4 regions of the Terribacillus sp. DMT04 genome follow, and region 4 is predicted to be linked to each of the others. Evidence: a T-box and tRNA genes for the amino acid it is inferred to sense, from the RefSeq annotation. Region 4 holds a T-box; the other regions hold tRNA genes.
The links. The T-box of region 4 lies ahead of leuS (leucine--tRNA ligase). A T-box ahead of a tRNA ligase gene usually reads a tRNA of that ligase, here a tRNA-Leu.
Positions count from the first base shown of each region.

Region 1: it encodes a tRNA-Leu, which carries the amino acid that the T-box ahead of leuS (leucine--tRNA ligase) is inferred to sense. The anticodon was not compared.
Region 2: it encodes a tRNA-Leu, which carries the amino acid that the T-box ahead of leuS (leucine--tRNA ligase) is inferred to sense. The anticodon was not compared.
Region 3: it encodes a tRNA-Leu, which carries the amino acid that the T-box ahead of leuS (leucine--tRNA ligase) is inferred to sense. The anticodon was not compared.

Region 1 is NZ_CP077639.1:231,792-237,642, reverse strand. Features, by position in the region: gene KS242_RS01365 (MFS transporter) at 1-340, opposite strand, end outside; gene KS242_RS01360 (cytochrome c oxidase assembly protein) at 579-1,343, opposite strand; gene KS242_RS01355 (DUF2243 domain-containing protein) at 1,333-1,791, opposite strand; tRNA gene KS242_RS01350 (tRNA-Ala) at 1,919-1,991, opposite strand; tRNA gene KS242_RS01345 (tRNA-Gly) at 1,995-2,069, opposite strand; tRNA gene KS242_RS01340 (tRNA-Leu) at 2,089-2,168, opposite strand; tRNA gene KS242_RS01335 (tRNA-Lys) at 2,204-2,276, opposite strand; tRNA gene KS242_RS01330 (tRNA-Gln) at 2,306-2,379, opposite strand; tRNA gene KS242_RS01325 (tRNA-Tyr) at 2,387-2,472, opposite strand; tRNA gene KS242_RS01320 (tRNA-Thr) at 2,481-2,556, opposite strand; tRNA gene KS242_RS01315 (tRNA-Val) at 2,656-2,731, opposite strand; tRNA gene KS242_RS01310 (tRNA-Glu) at 2,739-2,810, opposite strand; gene KS242_RS01305 (NAD-dependent succinate-semialdehyde dehydrogenase) at 3,128-4,516, shown strand; gene KS242_RS01300 (S8 family serine peptidase) at 4,554-5,851, opposite strand, start outside.
Region 2 is NZ_CP077639.1:894,285-900,135, reverse strand. Features, by position in the region: gene KS242_RS04890 (NADP-dependent oxidoreductase) at 1-58, opposite strand, end outside; gene KS242_RS04885 (carbon starvation CstA family protein) at 450-1,910, shown strand; gene KS242_RS04880 (GNAT family N-acetyltransferase) at 2,080-2,538, opposite strand; tRNA gene KS242_RS04875 (tRNA-Leu) at 3,096-3,177, opposite strand; tRNA gene KS242_RS04870 (tRNA-Cys) at 3,193-3,266, opposite strand; tRNA gene KS242_RS04865 (tRNA-Gly) at 3,274-3,348, opposite strand; tRNA gene KS242_RS04860 (tRNA-His) at 3,422-3,494, opposite strand; tRNA gene KS242_RS04855 (tRNA-Trp) at 3,513-3,586, opposite strand; tRNA gene KS242_RS04850 (tRNA-Tyr) at 3,588-3,673, opposite strand; tRNA gene KS242_RS04845 (tRNA-Phe) at 3,682-3,754, opposite strand; tRNA gene KS242_RS04840 (tRNA-Asp) at 3,782-3,858, opposite strand; tRNA gene KS242_RS04835 (tRNA-Met) at 4,028-4,102, opposite strand; tRNA gene KS242_RS04830 (tRNA-Val) at 4,139-4,214, opposite strand; tRNA gene KS242_RS04825 (tRNA-Glu) at 4,239-4,313, opposite strand; tRNA gene KS242_RS04820 (tRNA-Ser) at 4,330-4,421, opposite strand; tRNA gene KS242_RS04815 (tRNA-Asn) at 4,423-4,497, opposite strand; rRNA gene rrf (5S ribosomal RNA) at 4,510-4,622, opposite strand; rRNA gene KS242_RS04805 (23S ribosomal RNA) at 4,881-5,851, opposite strand, start outside.
Region 3 is NZ_CP077639.1:907,750-913,600, reverse strand. Features, by position in the region: gene KS242_RS05010 (aldo/keto reductase) at 9-1,082, shown strand; gene KS242_RS05005 (VOC family protein) at 1,177-1,560, opposite strand; gene KS242_RS05000 (methyl-accepting chemotaxis protein) at 2,122-2,943, opposite strand; tRNA gene KS242_RS04995 (tRNA-Leu) at 3,081-3,162, opposite strand; tRNA gene KS242_RS04990 (tRNA-Cys) at 3,178-3,251, opposite strand; tRNA gene KS242_RS04985 (tRNA-Gly) at 3,259-3,333, opposite strand; tRNA gene KS242_RS04980 (tRNA-His) at 3,407-3,479, opposite strand; tRNA gene KS242_RS04975 (tRNA-Trp) at 3,498-3,571, opposite strand; tRNA gene KS242_RS04970 (tRNA-Tyr) at 3,573-3,658, opposite strand; tRNA gene KS242_RS04965 (tRNA-Phe) at 3,667-3,739, opposite strand; tRNA gene KS242_RS04960 (tRNA-Asp) at 3,767-3,843, opposite strand; tRNA gene KS242_RS04955 (tRNA-Met) at 4,015-4,089, opposite strand; tRNA gene KS242_RS04950 (tRNA-Val) at 4,127-4,202, opposite strand; tRNA gene KS242_RS04945 (tRNA-Glu) at 4,227-4,301, opposite strand; tRNA gene KS242_RS04940 (tRNA-Ser) at 4,318-4,409, opposite strand; tRNA gene KS242_RS04935 (tRNA-Asn) at 4,412-4,486, opposite strand; rRNA gene rrf (5S ribosomal RNA) at 4,499-4,611, opposite strand; gene KS242_RS04925 (ABC transporter permease) at 5,081-5,851, opposite strand, start outside.
Region 4 is NZ_CP077639.1:2,285,507-2,291,357, reverse strand. Features, by position in the region: gene KS242_RS12110 (tRNA 5-(aminomethyl)-2-thiouridylate-methyltransferase MnmM) at 1-96, opposite strand, end outside; gene KS242_RS12105 (BMP family ABC transporter substrate-binding protein) at 274-1,230, shown strand; gene KS242_RS12100 (methyl-accepting chemotaxis protein) at 1,227-2,888, shown strand; T-box leader at 2,930-3,143, shown strand; gene leuS (leucine--tRNA ligase) at 3,222-5,636, shown strand; gene KS242_RS12090 (rhodanese-like domain-containing protein) at 5,700-5,851, shown strand, end outside.

The sequences.
Region 1 (5,851 bases), 1.4 Mb from region 4:
GAAGGACAATAAAAATGAGATAAGACGCTGCCAGAGCTGACAAGCCGCTACAGATAGAAAAGATTAAGATTGTGATCATAAATACAGTCCGGCGGCCAATTTTATCCGCCATAATACCAAATACAAAAGCTCCAACAGCCATACCGATACTATTGACGCTGCCAATCCAGCCCGCTTGCTGCGGGGTTAAACCCCAATCTAGTGTTAGCGCAGTGATAATAAAAGATAAAATCCCCACATCCATTGCATCAAATAACCAGCCAGTACCAACAATACCAAGCAGCTTGCGTTCGGACATAGGCTTACTTGTCGTTTGACGCCCCTCTACTGTATGATCCATTCCAGCACCTCTACATTCTAGTATTTAACATCACTAGTTTACATGTGTCTTGACACTATGTAAATCGTTTACAGAAGTATTTTGCCGAATAGTTTGCAAAACATGAAAAGATTCTAGAACAAACCAAGATTATGCATACTAAAAGCGAACAATTACTAAATCCATACTCTTTCATGCAAAAAATCCAAACAATGCTGCTAATTGCAGTATTGTTTGGATTTTCATATAGCTTAAACAGTTACGTCCTAGCCTCGCTTGCAGATAATTTATGCTCCGGCGCTGCCGCCCGATACCATTGCCAGCACAGAATCACAATCAAGATAAGATCAACAAGGTCACCGCCATAGTACATCAGTATTGCTCCTTCTTGCGCTTCATCAGCATCTACACCAGTCGGCGGATTAGCATAGAGGTACTTGGACAATATGCCGTGTCCTGCCAGCGCTCCGACGAACACAAAAGCGCGGAAAAGATAGCTTTTTCGATAAGGAACTGGATCTGTATACAGCATGGCCATCGTAAACAAGTATCCCGCTGCAAATACATGCACATGAACCAAGAATGATACCCAATTTACTTGATGCATATAATGATACAAAGAAGTCGTATACAGAACCCATAGACCGCCGATATTCAATACAGCGGCAGTAACAGGATGAATTAGAAACCGAGCATACATACTGCGAAATAGACGGGATACAGCTTGCCCTCGCCTTTGCGGCAGTGCACGCAGAAGCAGCGTAAGAGGACGCGACAAAACGATTAGCAGCGGAGCAAGCATACCAAGTAGCAAATGACCCAGCATGTGGAAAACAAAACTATGATGTGCATGCATCGCTACTGGCCCAGCAAGCGCCTGAATCCCAACTGCAACACCAGCCCCAAACAGGAGCAGCCGATAAATTGGCCATGCCTCAAACTTTCTCGCTGAAAATTTCATTGCCAGCAAATAGCCAAGAATCGCTAAGAAAGCTATGATTAATGCCAGTTTATCATTGTGCATGCTTTTTCCTCCTGGATAGCCAGACAAGCAATACTCCAACAATCAGCAGCACTGCTCCTATTCCATTCCAAACCAAGTCATAATAAAAAATATTGTCTACACCATAACGAATTTGGTGAAGTCGCATCACCTTATGCTGGATGATACCATCATACAACTGAAAAACACCACTTCCTAAAAGAACCATTCCCCACCATAGCATAGGTATCATCTTTTTGCGTCTGCGCAAGTCTGCCAGCAAGAACAAACCGCCAACAGTAGCAAACCAGCTGAAAGCATGGAAAAAGCCGTCGGAGATCAGCCCCCAGCTCGTAGTAGACAAATCATAAAAATGATGCCAGTGCAGCAGTTGATGAAAAACAGCTTCATCAACAAATGCAGCTAACCCAAAACCGAATAAGATACCCGAAAGACAATTTCTTCGATTATATGTATGTTTCTCTTCCATCTTCATCCCTCCAGTTAGCATCTCTTCTGCTATTTTTCCCCAGAGATGCTGGGATAAACAAAAAAAGCACAGGAGTATGTCTCCTGTGCAAATAAAAAAAGCCGTCCTATTGGACGACTTATATGGATGGAGCCTAGCGGGATCGAACCGCTGACCTCCTGCGTGCAAAGCAGGCGCTCTCCCAGCTGAGCTAAGGCCCCATGTGGAGCGGAAGACGGGATTTGAACCCGCGACCCCCACCTTGGCAAGGTGGTGTTCTACCACTGAACTACTTCCGCCCTGCAGAAGTATTTATGATGCGGGTGGAGGGACTTGAACCCCCACGCCGAAGCACTAGATCCTAAGTCTAGCGTGTCTGCCAATTCCACCACACCCGCGCAATAGAAGCAGTTACAAGAACTGATCTATAAAGTGAGCCATGAAGGACTCGAACCTTCGACCCTCTGATTAAAAGTCAGATGCTCTACCAACTGAGCTAATGGCTCAAAAACATTCTATTGTGTAAGAAATCAAATGGCTGGGCTAGCTGGATTCGAACCAACGATCACGAGACCAAAACCCGTTGCCTTACCGCTTGGCTATAGCCCAATATAGATGGTGGAGGGAGTAGGACTCGAACCTACGAACCCGATGGGAGCGGATTTACAGTCCGCCGCGTTTGGCCAACTTCGCTATCCCTCCAAACTATCTGGTGCCGGCCAGAGGACTTGAACCCCCAACCTACTGATTACAAGTCAGTTGCTCTACCAATTGAGCTAGACCGGCGTGTTATTAAATTTGTTTGTTTCAACCGCCACGAATGATATCTTAACATGTGGGATTTAGCTTGTCAACATCTTTTTCAATGTTTTTTTATCAAGCAAGTGGTGGAGGATGACGGGCTCGAACCGCCGACCCTCTGCTTGTAAGGCAGATGCTCTCCCAGCTGAGCTAATCCTCCAACTTGATGACCCGTACGGGATTCGAACCCGTGTTACCGCCGTGAAAGGGCGGTGTCTTAACCGCTTGACCAACGGGCCAGATTGTCTGTTTGTCATCGTTGTGTTTTTCGTAACTCGAAACTGACAAGAGTTATTATATACAGGGATGCAACCATTTGTAAACCCATTTTATAGATTTCTTTTTATTCTGATAACTACTCTTCTCTCTCACTCCCCTGAATGGCTATATAAACCGCGTCATATCAACGTTTTCAGCCTCTATAACATTCTCTGATATTCTTGCATATTTTGTTCTAAAAACAGGAATATAGAGAAAAAGATATAATTTCTTTTGTAAGATAGAAAATTTAATTGCTAGTCATTTGCTATAAAAAGACGAAAAAGGAGCATACAAAATGACACAAACTTTCGATGTAACAAATCCAGCTACCGGAGAATTAATTGAAAAAGTGCAAATTGATTCAGACAAAACAATCAATGATAAAATCGAGAAAATTCATCAAGCTTTTCCTGACTGGTCCAAAACCTCTGCTACACATCGCAGCAAGCTGCTTCGTGCCTGGCATGACTTGATCATCGAAAATAAAGCGGAGCTTGCTGCCTTAATGACAGCCGAAAACGGTAAACCGCTCAAAGAAGCTGAAGGGGAAGTATTATACGCTGCCGGTTATATTGAATGGTTCGCTGAAGAAGCTAAACGTGTTTACGGCCGCACAATCCCCGCTTCTACTACAGATAAGCGCATGCTCGTCACGCGAGAGGCTGTCGGTCCCGTTGCAGCGATTACACCATGGAATTTCCCTGCAGCAATGATTACAAGAAAAGCTGCACCCGCACTAGCCGCGGGCTGTACATTCATTATAAAGCCAGCTCCAGACACACCACTAACAGCTATCCGCCTTGTGGAATTGGCACATGAAGCTGGCATACCAGAAGATGTTATCCAATATACAAATGCTGACGGTAAAAAAGTTGGCAAAATTTTCACCGATCATCCGCATATCCGTAAAATTTCCTTTACTGGGTCCACTCCTGTAGGGAAGCTGCTCATAAAACAAAGTGCTGATAGCGTGAAACATGTATCAATGGAACTTGGGGGACATGCTCCGCTTATTGTCGATGAACATGCAGATATTGATAGAGCCGTAAATCATGCTCTAGCTTCCAAGTTCCGCAACGCCGGTCAAACGTGTGTGTGCGCGAATCGGCTGCTCGTTCATGAATCAGTCAAAGAAGCGTTCACAACTGCATTCACAAAAGCAGCAGCTGATTTAAAAGTCGGCGCAGGCACAGAAGATGATGTTGCAATCGGGCCAATTATCAATAAAAAGGGCTTTGATAAGATCACAGCTCAAATCGAAGATGCCAAGTCCAAAGGTGCAAAAGTACTTACCGGTGGTACCTTTGATGCCGATACCGATAAAGGCTGCTTCTTCGTCCATCCAACTGTCCTGGACCAAGTAACAGATGACATGGATATCATGCACGAAGAAACGTTCGGACCCGTCGCACCGATTACAACTTATTCTGACATTGACGAAGCAATCCGTTTGGCAAATGACACGCCATTCGGCTTAGCAGCATATTTCTTCACTGAAAACTACCGCCGCGGTCTGTATATCGCAGAGAACTTAAAATACGGAATTATCGGCTGGAATGATGGCGGTCCATCCGCTGTACAAGCTCCGTTTGGCGGCATGAAGGAAAGCGGAATCGGCCGCGAAGGCGGGATTGAGGGCATTGAGCCTTATTTAGAAACAAAATATATTTCCATTGGCATATAAGAAGAAGGACCCGTCGTGATGACGGGTCCTTCCTTGTTTATTCTACAAATACCTTCCCTGACGCTGTTGCCTCCGTCTTGTTGCCAAATGCATCTGTTGCTTTCACAACAATGTCCGCTCCATCCAGTTTCGCAGAAGACGTTGCTGTCCAGTAGCCTACATAATGACCATCTTCTGTCTCACGCATCGGCAATTCTGTTGCTTGTGCTGTTGTCCGGAAGTTCGTTAGCGGCGCCTTCAAATAGAAGGTCGCATCTTCTAGTCCAGGCTCTGACTCGAAGGAAATGACAACAGTCTCCCCAGGCTGCAAGTTTGTATCTTGAGCTGGCTGCACATTTTCCAGCACTGGTGCTGTGTAATCCGCCTCTAAATGGATCACCTGTTTCGTTTTGTTACCCGCTTGGTCTGTTGCAACTACCTTTATTTTATTTGCACCTTCCTCCAAAAGAATACGCTTAGAGAATGTGCCATCTTCTTTCACATTTGCTTTCGCACCATTGATTGTCAGCTTATCCAAATAATCATCTGTCACGGTACCTGTCACAGTGACAGTCTCCTTATTGGTTTTGCTAGCATCCTCAGGAGCTGTAATGCTCAGTTCAGGTGCTGTTAGATCATGAATAACAGTAACAGCTTCTGACGGTGCAGTACTGCCGTTTTCTAGCTTTGTCACAGCTGTTAAGCTGTTTTCCCCTTCTGCCAGCTCCACTTCAGCAGTAAATGCCCCTTTCTCTGTTGCTTCAACAGATGCAGCGACTTCTCCGTTATTGCTGACTTCTACGGTCCCGCCTGGTAAAGCGGTTCCTTCCACCGTCACTTTGTTATCCTTCGTAACTGTATCAGGTGAAGGAGATGTAATCACTGGCGCTTCTGCCTCATAATCAACAAGCGCGCGGATCATATAATTTCCTTCTGCTTCAGGCACAGAACTCCATTCTCCGCCAACGTATTGCAAGCTGCGGCCGGAGAATTCACCATCTTCATCGGTTGCCAACGCCGGCGTATTTGGATTGGCTTCAGTCTGGACATATTGGATATAGAAATCAGAATTGACTACTACTCCTTCTCCTGATAGATCAACCTGCGTCCATTCTCCGTTTCGAAGTGCTTCCCCAGCTATTGGTCCGGCCAGCTTCTTACCTGGCGCTCCATCTTCTCCGGAATCATCATATATCTCGACTGCAAAATCAGTGCCGCCTGGTGTTGGAAAACTTTCATCCCAGAATCGGAACAAGCCACCCGTCACAAGTGCAGAAGACTGCCCTTCCGCCAGCGTAAATTTCACAGCCCAGCCATTACCTGCATCATAATAGGCTTTGGCATTCTCAGCCGTGC
Region 2 (5,851 bases), 1.4 Mb from region 4:
GCTCTTGCTCTTTCAACACATCTTTACTGCCATATTCATTAATAATAATTGCACGCATCATTAGCACTCCCTTTTTACAAGATATATCTGCAAGATCTAGTATTAGTTGCTTCCTAAAAAGTCATTCCTTTTCTCAAAGCTTCCTAAAATCTAATTAAGTTTATCTATCCTGTATATATATTTAAATACAATTATTATTGTAGCTTTATACAACTCGAAATTAAACTAAAGTGCTTAAGGCGATAATTCAACATAAAAGCGGTCTCTTACATGTCAACCTCTGTATCTTCAATTGCATGTACAAATCATTTCTCCTTAAGAATGTGCGCCGCAAAAAATATGCTCTTCATACATTAAAATAATTGATGCTTAAAATAACTGGATTTTTGAATGTCTTTTATAATATAATGATGAAAACGTTTACAAATGTATTGATGGAGGGGAACAATATGATTACTTTTTTTGTAGCGATACTAGCATTGGTTGCTGCGTATTTCACGTATGGAAAGTACGTTGAGAAGGTATTTGGACCGAATGAACAACGACAGACACCAGCATATGCTAATAAGGACGGTGTCGATTATGTACCAATGAACAAACAGAAAAATGCATTAATCCAATTACTAAATATAGCCGGTACTGGTCCTATCTTTGGTCCCATTATGGGCGCATTGTACGGCCCTGCAGCATTCTTATGGATTGTACTTGGTTCAATCTTTGCTGGAGCAGTACATGATTACTTAACTGGCATGATCTCCATTCGTAATAGAGGTGCTCATATTCCGGAACTTGCCGGAAAGTTTCTAGGCAAAGTTTCCCGTCATTTAGTGAACGTTTTTGCTTTACTGCTTTTATTGCTGGTTGGTACCGTATTTGTTACAACACCAGCCTCACTATTGCATAATTTAATTGATGGCAGGGTTGCTTTAGTAGCTATTATTCTCGTTATCTTTGCTTATTATTTTTTATCTACTATTCTCCCAATTGATAAGATTATTGGGCGCGTCTATCCGTATTTTGGAGCTCTATTAATTATTGGTACAATCGCTGTAGGTGCCGCGTTATTAATTAAAGGCTATTCAATCCCTGAATTATCATTAACAAATATGCACCCGGCTAATTCACCCATATTTCCGATACTATTCTTAACAATTACTTGTGGTGCATTATCAGGATTTCACGCAACACAATCTCCACTTATCTCAAGAACAACACAAAATGAAAAACAAGGACGTTATATTTTTTACGGCATGATGATTGCCGAAGGTGTTATCGCAATGATATGGGCAGCCGCCGCAATGACAATCTTTGATGGACAAAGTCTGCAAGGGTTAATAAATGAGGGTACAGCTTCCCTGGTAGTTAGTGAAATCTCCATGACCTTACTAGGAGCGGTTGGCGGTACAATAGCCGTTCTTGGTGCAGTAGTGTTACCAATTACCTCTGGTGATACAGCGTTCCGAGCAGCACGAAATATTATTGCCGATTACATCAATATAAGCCAGACCAAAACAGCAAAACGGTTAGCGATTGCGATTCCGATGTTTGTAGTTTCCTACTGGTTAACAACCATTGATTTTAATCTCTTATGGCGCTATTTCTCATTTGCCAACCAAGGAACGGCAGCACTTGCTCTTTGGATCGGCACCATGTATCTGTTTGTGAAAAAGAAAAACTACTTCATCGCCTTACTTCCAGCGTTATTCATTACTGATATGGTGTTAACTTACATCCTTTACGATAGTAATCTCGGTTTTGGCTTATCCTATGGGACAGCACATACAGGAGGTATTATCATAACAGCCATCATCACTGCTCTGTTCTTCTGGAAAGGAAGCAAAAATAGAAAAGAAAACTTAGCTGTCGATATGGAAGTACTTCCTCTTCGTAAAGCTGAGAAAATCAATTAATTAAAAAGGAGTTAGGTGAGCGCATTCACCTAACTCCTTTTGTTCTTATAGGTAAGAGAGGATGCTTGTTTAGCAAACGCCTTAATAAATATTCTCAGACTAAAGTACTGCAGTTTGTTGAAGAATGCTATTGTTCACTTTATCTTTCTAATAAGATATTTATCAAAGGTTACCGACTAACTTTTAAAAGTAAAATAGTTTCACTTTCCTCTAACAACTCGCCTGTGTTTATGAATCCAAGTGATTCATAAAATCGAAGTGCCGAATAATTATCTGGTTCTGTTGAAAGACCAATATAATGACAGTCATCATTCTTATTAAGCATATCTATGACTTGCTGCATTGCCTCTTTCCCGTATCCTTTTCTTTGATAAGAGACATCAATCATAAATCTAGGAATCCAATGCTTCCTTTCTTCAATCTCGTCTGGATCATATTCCGTTATCACAAAACCTATAACTTCATCATCCAAATGTATGGCGTACGGTGTAAAATTGGAATGTACCTTAGACTCTGCAATAGAGTAGACATTAGGAGCAATTCGAGCAACTTGATCCTCTGCTAGCTTTAGGTTTAGACATGCATACATATTTTTTACAGTTAATTCCTGAATTGATATTTGAGCCATACACATTCTCCTCCAGATAATATTAACAGCTAAAATTTCTGAGTAAATAAACATGACGAATAGCTTAACGGTTTTACTTAAGCGGGACAAAACAGAAAAACGCAGGAAAATTCACAAGCTCAATCAAACAACGCTTTTATAATACAAATCTGCATTATTGCTACTACTTAATAAATCAAGAACTAACTATACAAAAGCACTTTCTAATGAATCAGCAGCAGCAGTTATAACAGCTCTTAAGTAAACCTATGCACCTAAATTTGATACTCCTGTAACTAGTAATGAAGAGGAGGATATTTACATCGTTCTATCAAGTGAATCCAAACTCATTCCTAAAATCTATGTTTATTATCTCCCGGAAATTACTTCGATAATTTATCTTCACTTTTTACATAGAATAATCCTCTTCAAAGTTCTTTACCCTAGTAAGAGAAACTGCTTGACCTGATACATAGTATACGTCCCATCTATATCTTTTAATAAATAATTGAACGCAAAAAAGACCCTAACTTAACGTTAGCGTCTTAATTTGACAGCTTTGGCATACTGTCTGATGATACCGGTGGCCGGGGTCGAACCGGCACTCCTTGCGGAACACGATTTTGAGTCGTGCGCGTCTGCCAATTCCGCCACACCGGCATATTGCAAATGCAATGGAGGCGGCAACCGGATTTGAACCGGTGGTCAAGGTGTTGCAGACCTTTGCCTTACCACTTGGCTATGCCGCCAATATTATGGAGCGAAAGACGGGATTCGAACCCGCGACCCCCACCTTGGCAAGGTGGTGTTCTACCACTGAACTACTTTCGCATAAGATATAGGCATAGGATTCCACTAGGAATCCTACCCTTTTTCTTGGCTATAGCCTAAAAGCTATATAGAGGGCGATCGATGGGGATTGAACCCACGAATGCCGGAGCCACAATCCGGTGCGTTAACCACTTCGCCACGACCGCCATAGAATTAAAATAAAATGGCAGGGGTAGTAGGAGTTGAACCCACATCGACGGTTTTGGAGACCGTTGTTCTACCATTGAACTATACCCCTATGGTGGAGGGAGTAGGACTCGAACCTACGAACCCGATGGGAGCGGATTTACAGTCCGCCGCGTTTGGCCAACTTCGCTATCCCTCCGATTAGAGTGGCTCGGGACGGAATCGAACCGCCGACACACGGATTTTCAGTCCGTTGCTCTACCGACTGAGCTACCGAGCCATACATAAGATATACATGTTGTATAAGTGGCGGTCCGGACGGGACTCGAACCCGCGACCTCCTGCGTGACAGGCAGGCATTCTAACCAACTGAACTACCGGACCACTTAATAGATTATCAATTTCACTAGCTAAGAAGCAAGTCGACGTAGAAAGTGAACTAATATGGTTGCACCTTTCAGGTACTCCCTTTAAAAGATAATATGGTTGCACTCTTCGAGTACTCCCCTTGTTCACTGCTAAGAAGCAAGCCGACGTAGAAAGTGAACTAATATGGTTGCGGGGGCAGGATTTGAACCTGCGACCTTCGGGTTATGAGCCCGACGAGCTACCCCTGCTCCACCCCGCGATAATAAAAGGTAATAGATATGAAGTTAAATTCATATGGTGGAGGATGACGGGCTCGAACCGCCGACCCTCTGCTTGTAAGGCAGATGCTCTCCCAGCTGAGCTAATCCTCCAGGATTGGTCTTGATAAAGTATAATGGTGACCCGTACGGGATTCGAACCCGTGTTACCGCCGTGAAAGGGCGGTGTCTTAACCGCTTGACCAACGGGCCATCTATGTAAGTCTTATGGCGGAGAGCGAGGGATTCGAACCCTCGAGACCGCGTTAACAGTCTACACGATTTCCAATCGTGCTCCTTCGGCCACTCGGACAGCTCTCCATGGCTCCACAGGCAGGATTCGAACCTGCGACCGATCGGTTAACAGCCGATAGCTCTACCACTGAGCTACTGTGGAATAATCAAGATTGCCTGGCAGCGTCCTACTCTCGCAGGGCGAACCCAACTACCATCGGCGCTGAAGAGCTTAACTGCTGTGTTCGGCATGGGAACAGGTGTGACCTCTTCGCTATTACCACCAGACAAATCAAGAATTCAATTGGATGAACCCTCAAAACTAGATAAGAAACTTCATGCTTTTACATCTCATGCGCTGCCAAGCACCGGAGTGCTTGGTCTTTGGCGTTGACTTACTAAGTTCTAGCTGCGTTGAGCTAGATCCAGCTACAGAAACCAGAAACTACGGCTTAAGCGATAAATCCCTGCGTGAAGAAATACACTTCACTCCGGGCTTTCTCACTTATTCCTCCGTTTCTAAACGGTTTCTTTCGCTTTTCGTTTTTAGTTAAGTCCTCGATCGATTAGTATTCGTCAGCTGCACGTGTCACCACGCTTCCACCTCGAACCTATCTACCTCATCGTCTCTGAGGGATCTTACTCATTTAAAATGATGGGAAGTCTCATCTTGAGGGGGGCTTCATGCTTAGATGCTTTCAGCACTTATCCCTTCCGCACGTAGCTACCCAGCTATGCTCCTGGCGGAACAACTGGTGCACCAGCGGTGCGTCCATCCCGGTCCTCTCGTACTAAGGACAGCTCCTCTCAAACTTCCAACGCCCACGACGGATAGGGACCGAACTGTCTCACGACGTTCTGAACCCAGCTCGCGTACCGCTTTAATGGGCGAACAGCCCAACCCTTGGGACCGACTACAGCCCCAGGATGCGATGAGCCGACATCGAGGTGCCAAACCTCCCCGTCGATGTGGACTCTTGGGGGAGATAAGCCTGTTATCCCCGGGGTAGCTTTTATCCGTTGAGCGACGGCCCTTCCATACGGCACCGCCGGATCACTAAGCCCGACTTTCGTCCCTGCTCGACTTGTAGGTCTCGCAGTCAAGCTCCCTTCTGCCTTTGCACGCTACGAATGATTTCCAACCATTCTGAGGGAACCTTTGGGCGCCTCCGTTACTCTTTGGGAGGCGACCGCCCCAGTCAAACTGCCCACCTGACACTGTCTCCGAACCGGATAACGGTTCTGGGTTAGAATGTCAATACAGCCAGGGTGGTATCCCACGGATGCCTCCACCGAAGCTAGCGCTCCGGTTTCTAAGGCTCCCACCTATCCTGTACAAGCTGTACCAACATTCCATATCAGGCTACAGTAAAGCTCCACGGGGTCTTTCCGTCCTGTCGCGGGTAATGCGCATCTTCACGCATAGTATAATTTCACCGGGTCTCTCGTTGAGACAGTGCCCAAGTCGTTGCACCTTTCGTGCGGGTCGGAACTTACCCGACAAGGAATTTCGCTAC
Region 3 (5,851 bases), 1.4 Mb from region 4:
AGGATATCATGGAATATATCAATTTAGGTAATTCTGGTCTGCGTGTTCCGAAGTATATTTTAGGAACGATTCCGTTCAGCGGAACGAATGGCTTTGAAGCGACCGGCAATGTACAGAAAGATGAAGCGCGTCGTATGGTAGATATGTCTTTAGAAGCTGGTATAAACATGTTTGATACGGCCAATCTTTATTCGAAAGGTGATGCGGAGCGTGTACTCGGCGCCGCTATTAAGGGACGCCGAGACGACGTGCTGCTCACATCTAAGACTGGATTTCAATTAGGTGACGGTCCAAATGACGGAGGCGCATCACGTGTTAATATCGAGAAATCAATTGATCAGTCCTTGCAGCGTCTAGGTACTGACTACCTCGACTTGTACTTTGTGCACCTATGGGACGGGCGCACGCCAGTTGAAGAGACAATTGAGGCTATGACAAACCTCGTCAAATCCGGAAAGATCCGATATTGGGGAGTATCCAACTATAGCGGCTGGGCGCTTGCGCGAACTTTCTCTGTCGCAGAACAGCAGCCGGGTTATATTCCACCAATCACGCAGCAAATCTACTACACACCAGAAGCACGCGAAGCAGAATATGAGCTGCTTCCAGCAGGAAAAGAACTTGGTATCGGCAACATGATCTGGAGCCCGCTTGGTGAAGGTCTTCTTAATGGTAAAATAGGACGCAATAAAACAGCACCAGAAAACACCCGCCAAGGCGGAGGCTGGCCAGAGCCTTGGGTACAGGATGAAGAACGCCTTTACAAAGTAATCGATGCACTCGAAGAAGTTGCATCCAACCATAACGCATCCGTACCGCAAATCGCTTACACCTGGACTAAAGACCGTCCAAACGTCGGCCCAATTGTTATAGCAGCCCGCAATGAACAACAATTAAAAGAAAACATCGATTCCTTTGACATGCAACTGACCCAAGAAGAACACAACCTAATTGAGTCAGCAGCACGACCAGCACCTCTCTACCCAAACTGGCACCGCGCCATGAGCTCCTTCGAAAAAGGAAGCCCAGTAGAAATGCCTTATTTGGAAGGGTATAAGCAGTCGATGGGGTTGGATGACTAATTAAAATACCAAAATAGAGCCTTATAAGGCTCTATTTTGGTATTTTATCAATTAACTTATAATGCAGCTTGGATTTATCACAACATTTTTGCAGTTATTGCTGCAATAACTGAATAAGATTACCACATGTATCATCGAAAACAGCAATCGTGTTTTCTCCCACCTTTGTCGGTTCCATCGTGAATACCACGCCTTTTTCCTTTAACTGTTTGTACTCTTGATGTATATCAGCAACCCCAAACATGGTCGCTGGTATACCTTCAGAAAAGATTTTCGTCTGATATTCTTTTGCGGCGGGATGAATATTTGGTTCGAGTAAAAGCTCGGTACCTCCTTGATCATCTGAAGAAACTAGTGTTAGCCATCTGTATTCTCCTGCGGGGACGTCATTCTTTTTTGTAAAGCCTAGTATTTCGGAGTAAAATGTCAATGCCTTGGCTTGATCATTAACAAATAGACTGGTAACAATTATTTTCAAGATTCTTTCTCCTCCTTGGTGTATATTATGTTGTGACGCATTTGTAATCTTACTATAGATAGAAGCTCTTTTTAAATAATAACTTGAAACTTACTCCCTAGGATTCCTCAACCACAAAAATTTCAAAGCATTTATCAATAAGCGATATAAGGTTCATTTTAACAGAAGTGACATCCTTCACTTCACGCTGAACTCCTATATGCTCCATCAAGTGTTTATGCTCTCCGCTCTTAAGGCAAAAGTAATTACCTTTATCACCTGTACAAGTAAGCTCATAAATTTTCTTTATTGCATTGCCTTGTAACAAGCAGTTTCTGTCAAACAGGAACTATGCTTGCATCAAAACATCTTCTGTGGCATCTGATTTTAAGTGAATCTTCCATGTGTTGTTAGTTCTATAAATGTTGATTTCCACTGCGAACTAGTGGTTGTTCAAGTTAAAGAAGCCTCTGCTAAATCATGATTGAGCTTTAAAAACTAAGGGGGGAAAGAGAACTAAATTATAGTTCTCTCCTCCCTTATATAACAATCAGTTTATTATAAAAATATTGATTTTTAAATCTACAACTTATTCGCAAACTGATTCAGCTTATCTGCCATTACTTTAATTTCTTCGATAAAAGCGGATGTCTGTTTAATGGAATTTGCTTGTTCTTCTCCAACAGCTGCTACCTTTTCTATATAAATTCCCATCTGCTGGGCTGTTTGTTGCATTTGATTCATTGTTTTATTGATAGAGTCTGTTGATGCAACAGTTTCATTAGATAATTTACGTATTTCTTTGGCTACAACTTCAAATCCTTTACCATATTCCTTGGCACGCGCAGCTTCAATGGCAGCGTTTAATCCTAATAAATTCGTCTGATCTGCCACTTGCTTAATAATAGTCAAGACTTCAGCTGTTTGACTGACATCTTCACCAGCTTTGTGCGATTGCTTGAGCAACTCGTGGGAGTGACTCTCTAAAGAAGCTGAACCTGATTTAATCTGATCAATTTGTTCATTTGCTTGAGAAAGAGAGATTGAAATTTGGTCTGCAATCGTTCTCAATTCTGTTTGCCTTCTTAATTGAACTGCAATTCCTCCAATAATGTTACCTTTTCTATCCTGTACCGGATTGGCGGTACCAGTAAACTCAAAGCCATAAAAATCTGCTGGTACATTTTCTTGTAAATAACGATCTTCTCTTATAGCTATAGCTAACGGTTCTTTAGGATTAAGTTCTTGTCCCTTCTTTATATTCAGATCAATCTCTTCACCAGGAAAGTAGGCAACGAACTTTTGTAAATCACATACTGCTATTGATAAATCTGCTGGTACGGAAGCTTTTATTACAGGAATAATAGCAATAATACTATCTAAAGAATCGACTCTTTGTAACATATGAAGTTGTCCCCATTTCTTTTTTTACCTTACCTACATGCTAAGTTTGTTTGTTAAGCAGCTGAGAAATTTTACAAATAAAAAAAGGACTTAGGAATAATTATCCTAAGTCCTTTCTAAGGCATAATGCCTTGTGATACCGGTGGCCGGGGTCGAACCGGCACTCCTTGCGGAACACGATTTTGAGTCGTGCGCGTCTGCCAATTCCGCCACACCGGCATGTTATAAATGCAATGGAGGCGGCAACCGGATTTGAACCGGTGGTCAAGGTGTTGCAGACCTTTGCCTTACCACTTGGCTATGCCGCCAATATTATGGAGCGAAAGACGGGATTCGAACCCGCGACCCCCACCTTGGCAAGGTGGTGTTCTACCACTGAACTACTTTCGCATAAACTTAAGGTATCGGATTCCGGTTGGAATCCTTACCTGTTTCTTGGCTATAGCCTGAAAGCTATATAGAGGGCGATCGATGGGGATTGAACCCACGAATGCCGGAGCCACAATCCGGTGCGTTAACCACTTCGCCACGACCGCCATAGAATTAAAATAAAATGGCAGGGGTAGTAGGAGTTGAACCCACATCGACGGTTTTGGAGACCGTTGTTCTACCATTGAACTATACCCCTATGGTGGAGGGAGTAGGACTCGAACCTACGAACCCGATGGGAGCGGATTTACAGTCCGCCGCGTTTGGCCAACTTCGCTATCCCTCCGATTAGAGTGGCTCGGGACGGAATCGAACCGCCGACACACGGATTTTCAGTCCGTTGCTCTACCGACTGAGCTACCGAGCCATATGTAACATATACATGTTGTATAAGTGGCGGTCCGGACGGGACTCGAACCCGCGACCTCCTGCGTGACAGGCAGGCATTCTAACCAACTGAACTACCGGACCACTTAATAGATTATCAATTTCACTAGCTAAGAAGTAAATCAACGTAGAAAGTGAACTGTAATGGTTGCACCTTTCAGGTACTCCATTTTAAAAGATAATAATGGTTGCACTCTTCGAGTACTCCCCATGTTCACTGCTAAGAAGCAAGCCGACGTAGAAAGTGAACTAATATGGTTGCGGGGGCAGGATTTGAACCTGCGACCTTCGGGTTATGAGCCCGACGAGCTACCCCTGCTCCACCCCGCGATAATAAAAGGTAATATAGATATGAAGTTAAATCATATGGTGGAGGATGACGGGCTCGAACCGCCGACCCTCTGCTTGTAAGGCAGATGCTCTCCCAGCTGAGCTAATCCTCCAGGATTGGTCTTAATAAAGTATAATGGTGACCCGTACGGGATTCGAACCCGTGTTACCGCCGTGAAAGGGCGGTGTCTTAACCGCTTGACCAACGGGCCATTTATGTAAGTCTTATGGCGGAGAGCGAGGGATTCGAACCCTCGAGACCGCGTTAGCAGCCTACACGATTTCCAATCGTGCTCCTTCGACCACTCGGACAGCTCTCCAATGGCTCCACAGGCAGGATTCGAACCTGCGACCGATCGGTTAACAGCCGATAGCTCTACCACTGAGCTACTGTGGAATGATCGAGATTGCCTGGCAGCGTCCTACTCTCGCAGGGCGAACCCAACTACCATCGGCGCTGAAGAGCTTAACTACTGTGTTCGGCATGGGAACAGGTGTGACCTCTTCGCTATTACCACCAGACCTCTTATGTATCTTGTTGCCTTTTCTCAAGGACAAATTATATTATATATGCTCTAAAGACGAAATGCAATAGTTTTTTTAAGAAAAGTTATTTTTTGTTCTGACGTGCATTTTGCTAAGTCGACTGACTTAACAAAGTCTTTATATAACAACCTTAACTATAATATACTGCACGTCCAAAATACGCAACACTTTTTTATATATGATGTAAATCTGGTAACAGTCTCTTTTCGTACATTTGTAACTGTATATTCCTGCACTGACTACTTTTGCTTCTTTTCCAGTCAAAGTGATTCTCGTACTGCTGCTCGTACTGCTTCTCGCCGAATAGTTAGAAGTTCCTGCTCTCTTCCCTATTTTAAGAATAGGCTTGTACCTGCAATAGAAAAAGCCGCTGGACACAATATACCAGCAGCTTTCAGTTTCGCTTACTACGTAATACACACTTCACTTTAAAAAGAAGCCTTTCTTAAAGTATCATCTTCTCCACTTGTTTCACGTAGAAGAATCGTACAACCAAGAAATAAATTACCTGGATGAATGCGAAGCTTCCTAATACAAAGCCAGCTTCTGCAGTTAGATTGTAGTTAAACAAGCGCGATAATGCAGTTAGCGCTACGGCACCGTGGATAAGCGCGACAACAATTGGCGAGAAGAACAAAATGGCAATCTGTCGTGTAACGACTTTCTTCAGCTCAGATTGTGTTAATCCAATTTTGGCAATCGAGCGGAACTTGCGCTTTTCTTCATCTATATCCATGAATAGTCGGAAATAAAGAAAGCTCCCAGCTGAAACAAAGAATACAATGCCAATAAACAAGCCAATAAATAGAATCGGTCCATATGCTTTATTGATTTCATAGAGTGCGTAATCAACAGAAAACACCTTATGCTCCACTTGCTGCGCTAATTTTTCTCCCGCCTGTATAACTTGCTCTTCGTTTGTTCCATTTGCTTGCCATACCGCATTTGTCTCCGTTCTAACTGGTAATGTCAGCTGTTCATAAACAGCGTCGCTTACGACATAGTAGCCATTCACTTCAGCTAATACAGCAGATTTAATAACAGTGCTTGGTTGGATCTCCTGGCCATCTTGTAATGGGACCGTCGATTTCATCAGTACTTCACTTGCTTTTTGCTGCGTCATCATCGCATCACTCTGCTCAATTATGATTGCTTCGTTATCCTCAGGATGAATCTCCTTTTCGTCAATCAAAGCCGCAAAGCGATTGTAAACCGA
Region 4 (5,851 bases):
GTTACCGCAAGTTGCATCAATGACGGTATCTCCTGGATGAATGACTTGTTCCATCAGTTCGTGCGCGTAAGCAATAACATGTTTTAACATTTCCATGAATCCTCTCTCTGACAAATTGTTCTCTCTTATTTTTACGCTACCTGCGGTTATTTAGCAAATCAAATCTCTCTTTTGTAAAAGAAAATTTACAAATACTTAACGGAAGACATGTAGAAACTTGTCGGAATAAGGACCATAGTAGGGGAGGTAGTAACATGAAGGGGGCACAAATACATGTTTAAGCGTATCCTATTACCTATATGCGTCCTCATCCTCTGCTATTTAGCTGGGTGTGCTGCTAATCCAGCTGCAGCTAAATTGGATGAAGAGAAACGTGTAGGAATCGTTCTGACAGAAGCAGGTCTCGGGGATCAGGAATTGAATGACCTGGCAATCGATGGGCTTACAAAAGCAAGAGACAGGCTCGATATTATTTATACATATAAAGAAATTACGGCAGACATGTCATATGAAAAGGCACTTCAAGAGCTGGCGGGAGAAAAGATGAATATAATCATCACACTTGAAGCTGAAGCAGGAGACGCTGTCGCTGAACAGGCCAAAGCCAATCCTGATATAACATACATAAGTTTTGGAACTGATTTAAAAGCGGATAATTTGTTTGGCTATCAATTCGATGCAGAAGAAGCTGGCTATTTGGCAGGCGTAACAGCAGCAACAATCACTAAGAGTGGAAAGATAGGATTTATTGGAGAATCGGACAGTCTGTATTTGGCGGGTTTTAGAGAAGGGATTGAAAACACCAATTCGGACACGCGGCTTTTAGTCCAAGAAGCGTCACCAGATGATCAGCGTGCTGGAAGTCAGTTATCAAAGGAACTGCTGAAAGAAGGGGCAGATGTACTTTTTGCTGATCCTGGAAAAGCAGGCAAAGCGGTGATAACACAAGCTGCACTGGCACATGCCTATGCTATTGGAGCTGGCGGCGATCAAGCCTATCTGGAACCTGAAGCAGTCGTCACATCAGCTATGCTGCAAGTTGACCATATTATTTTTGAGCTGCTCAAGCAGGACGACAAAGGTGAAGAGCTGCCGAGTGATGCAAATGTGGGCTTAGAAGAGCAAGGAGTTGGATTAAGTCCGATTGCAGTTGTCAGCATCACGGATAAAGTGGAGGGCAAAGTCCATGCTGCTGCTCAAGAGCTGATAGAAGCGGAGCGAGCCAAATGAAACTGACAAGGAAATTATTGTGGCAATCTATTTGTACAAGTGCGCTTGCTTTTGTACTGATTGCTTTCATCATTATGAGTATGATTCGTATTAATGCTTCCAGCTACGAACAAGTACAGCATCTGCTTCAGCTGCAGCAGCTCGACAGTGAGCTGCATAATGCCGGGCAAGTTTTACGGAATACTTCCACGATACGAACGGAAACATCAGCAGCGGATTTGCGCACCTATTTAGATCGAACTGAATCAAATTTTGAGCAGCTTTTATCTTCTTCTGAGGGACAGTCTGCAGTATACCTGGAGGCAGGTAAGGAGAAGTATGAGGAATGGCAAGGGGACGTAACCAGCCTTCTGACAAATGTAAACGAGATGGAGTCGCTGCGGTTATCCAGCCGCGTGGAAGGACTGCTGAATGATGTTTACATGGCAAACGCCTATAGTACGGCTGCTTATGAAGATGAACAGCTTGCTTTGCAAAATCAAATAACGTTTGTCATTGTGGTGTCTTTAATTGGTGTTTTGCTGCTTATTGTCGTCACAAATTATATTTCACGAAGAACAAGTAAATCCATTGCAGATCCTTTGTTGGCGCTTGCTTCCAGAACGAATCAAATTGCTGCCGGTGATTTGACTGTCGAGCCGATAGATAAGGCTGGTTCTTTGGAAATTAAACAAATGAACGAAGCATTCGGGCAAATGACGGAACAGCTGAAAGGGCTGATTGGTTCCATTGAAAAAGCAAGCAATGAGGTAGCTGGCATGTCACAAGAGATTGATAAAGATAATCAAGATCTTCAATCGCTGCATAATGACATTGCTGCTTCTGTAGGGGAAATCACGTCCGGTTCTCAGCGTATATCTGCTGATCTTCAGCAGACGGTGGAACTGATTGAGCAGATGGACAAGCAAGGCAAAGCGAACACTGTACTTGCGACAGAAACTGTGGAGCTCGGCAAACTTGCGTCTGGAGCTGCCACGCGCGGCCGGGAGACAGTAGTGAATCAACAGCAGCTTACGGTGAAGAATAACGAGAGCAGAGAACTGATGGAAGCCTCACTTCGAGACTTTACACAATATTCTCACCAAATTGAACAAATGGTTGCTTCTGTTTCTTCTGTGGCAGAGCAGACCAATTTACTTGCTTTAAATGCAGCAATAGAGGCTGCACGGGCCGGGGAAGCTGGGAAAGGCTTTGCAGTTGTGGCAGATGAAATTCGGAAGCTTGCGGATGAATCAAAAGTATCTGCAGATGCTATTTATAAATCGGTCGGTGCAATTCGCCAAGGCACAATGAGTCTATCGGATGCCGTTCAGTTCGGAAATGAGCTGGCGAAAGCGGAGGCTGCATCGATGGAAAGCATGGAGACATCCTTTGTCGAAATAGAAGAGAAGTTTCAAGCTATATCTGGTCGGCTGCAGCAAATTCAAAGCGGAAATACGCAATCAGAACGGCTCGGCGGTGACGTGTTGTCCCGTATGGAGCAAATCAACAGCACGTTGCAAGAAAATACAGCCAAAACGGATATTGTCCATCATTCGACAAATGAACAATATGAAGCTTATGAACAGCTGGCTGTAACAGTCAGTGAACTTGAGCGTGTAACAACTGACTTGCAGGAAGCAGTTTCTGTATTTCAGACAGAAGCTGCCGAATCTTGACAAACGCGGGACTGTTTCGTACACTGAACACAACAATACTGTGAACGATGAGGAGAAGGAGCAGTAGCAAGTTTAGCTCGGTCTAGAGAGACGGCACTTTTGGTGCAAGCCGTCCCAGCAGCTTGTGAACTCGCCTTCATAATTGCAAAAGGGAACTGCCAGTACTTTTTGCCGTTTTCCGCGTTAAGGAATGTCGAGCGGGCGCATTTGCGCTAAAGTTGGGTGGTACCGCGGGAGAAGTCTCTCGTCCCATTATTGGGATGAGAGGCTTTTTCTTTGTTTCACGGTCAGATTGTTCAAGTCAAGTTGAAGAGAGTACAGGAGGCACACAATATGTCATTCAACCATCATGAAATCGAAAAGAAATGGCAAGCTTATTGGGAAGAAAACAAAACATTTAAAACAAATACTTCCTCGGAAAAACCGAAGATGTACGCTCTGGATATGTTCCCGTATCCATCTGGGGCAGGTCTGCACGTCGGTCACCCGGAAGGTTATACGGCAACTGATATACTTTCTCGGATGAAACGGATGCAAGGTTATGAAGTACTTCATCCAATCGGCTGGGATGCATTTGGACTTCCGGCAGAACAGTATGCGCTTGATACAGGTAATGATCCAGAGGAGTTTACGAAGAAGAATATTGCTACGTTTACGAGACAGATTAAAGAGCTAGGTTTCTCTTATGACTGGGATCGTGAAATTAATACAACAGATCCGGATTATTATAAATGGACGCAGTGGATTTTCCTTCAATTGTATAAAAAAGGACTTGCTTATGTAGATGAAGTGGCTGTGAACTGGTGTCCAGCGCTGGGCACGGTACTTTCCAATGAAGAAGTTATTGATGGGAAGAGTGAACGAGGCGGCCATCCTGTTATCCGAAAGCCGATGAAACAATGGGTGCTTCGTATAACTGCTTATGCAGATCGTTTGCTGGAAGACCTTGATGAACTTGATTGGCCGGAAAATCTAAAAGAAATGCAGCGTAACTGGATCGGACGTTCAGAAGGTGCAGAAGTGACCTTCCGTATTGATGGAACAGAAGAAAGTTTTGATGTGTTTACTACACGTCCGGATACACTATTCGGAGCGACTTTCGCTGTTATTTCTCCAGAACACCCGCTTGTTGATACGATTACAACAGAAGCGCAGCGAGAAGCTGTAGATACGTATAAGCAGGAGGTAGCGGCGAAAAGTGATTTAGAGCGGACTGACCTTGCGAAAGAAAAAACAGGCGTATCCACTGGTGCTTATGCCATTAATCCTGTCAATGGCGAGAAGATGCCAATCTGGATTGCTGATTATGTTCTAATGAGCTACGGATCTGGAGCTATTATGGCAGTGCCGGCTCACGATGAGCGTGATTATGAATTTGCCAAAGCTTTCAATTTGCCGATTAAAGCTGTAATCGAAGGTGCTGATATCGAAAAAGAAGCACATACTGGCGAAGGAGCTCATATTAATTCTGATTTCTTAAATGGTATGAATAAGGAAGAAGCAATCACAGCTGCAATTGACTGGCTGGAAGAAAACAATCATGGATCAAAGAAAATCAGCTATCGCCTGCGTGATTGGTTATTCAGCCGTCAGCGTTATTGGGGAGAACCGATTCCAGTTATTCATTGGGAAGATGGCTCTATGACAGGCGTTCCAGAAGAAGAGCTGCCACTTGTTCTTCCGAAAACAGATGAAATTAAACCTTCAGGTACTGGAGAGTCACCGCTTGCTAACATTACTGACTGGGTGAATGTAACAGATCCGGAAACAGGTATGAAAGGGAAGCGCGAAACGCATACAATGCCGCAATGGGCAGGCAGCAGCTGGTACTTCCTTCGTTATATCGATCCGAAGAATGCAGATAAACTTGCTGACTTCGACACGCTGAAGGAATGGCTTCCGGTGGACGTTTATATTGGTGGGCAAGAGCATGCTGTACTCCACTTGCTGTATGCGCGTTTCTGGCACAAATTCTTATACGATATTGGTGCAGTACCAACAAAAGAACCTTTCCAGAAGCTGTATAACCAAGGCATGATTCTTGGAGAGAATAATGAGAAGATGAGTAAGTCCAAAGGGAATGTTGTAAACCCGGATGATGTCATTGACTCACATGGTGCGGATACGCTTCGTATGTACGAAATGTTCATGGGTCCTTTGGATGCTTCTATTGCGTGGTCTACAAATGGGTTAGACGGTTCCCGACGCTTCCTTGACCGCGTATGGCGTCTGTTTGTAACAGAAGAAGGAGAGCTTTCTGATAAAATCCAAGATACAGAAGCCGATGAACTGCAGAAGAGCTATCATGAAACAGTGAAAAAAGTGACAGAGGATTTCGAGGCACTGCGCTTTAACACGGGTATCTCTCAGATGATGGTCTTTATCAACGATTGTTATAAAGCTTCAGTTATCCCGCAGGAATTTGCGGAAGGTTTCGTAAAGATGCTTTCTCCAGTTGCACCGCATCTTACGGAAGAGTTGTGGAGTAAGCTGGGTTATGAAGATACAATCACGTATGCAGCATGGCCGGTATATGATGAGTCGAAACTCATTGAACAAGAAGTTGAGATTGTATTACAGGCGATGGGCAAGCTGCGGGCAAAAGTAACGGTGCCGCATGATGCATCAAAAGAAGAATTAGAGAAAATTGCACTTTCCAATGATCAAATGGCAAGCTGGCTTGAAGGAAAAACAGTTCGTAAAGTAGTCGTTGTTCCAGGCAAGCTAGTGAATGTAGTAGCAAATTAAATTAACAGTCCCTTCCGTATGACGGAAGGGGCTTACCTATTTGATAAGGGGGATTGATCACTAATGCGTAATATACAACCAGAAGAATTAGATGAACTAGTCGAAAACGGTACTTCATATAAGATAATCGATGTTAGGGAAGATGAGGAAGTTGAGCATGGTATGATACCAGGCGCAATTCATATTCCGATGCAGCAAGTGCCCGAGAAGCTGGC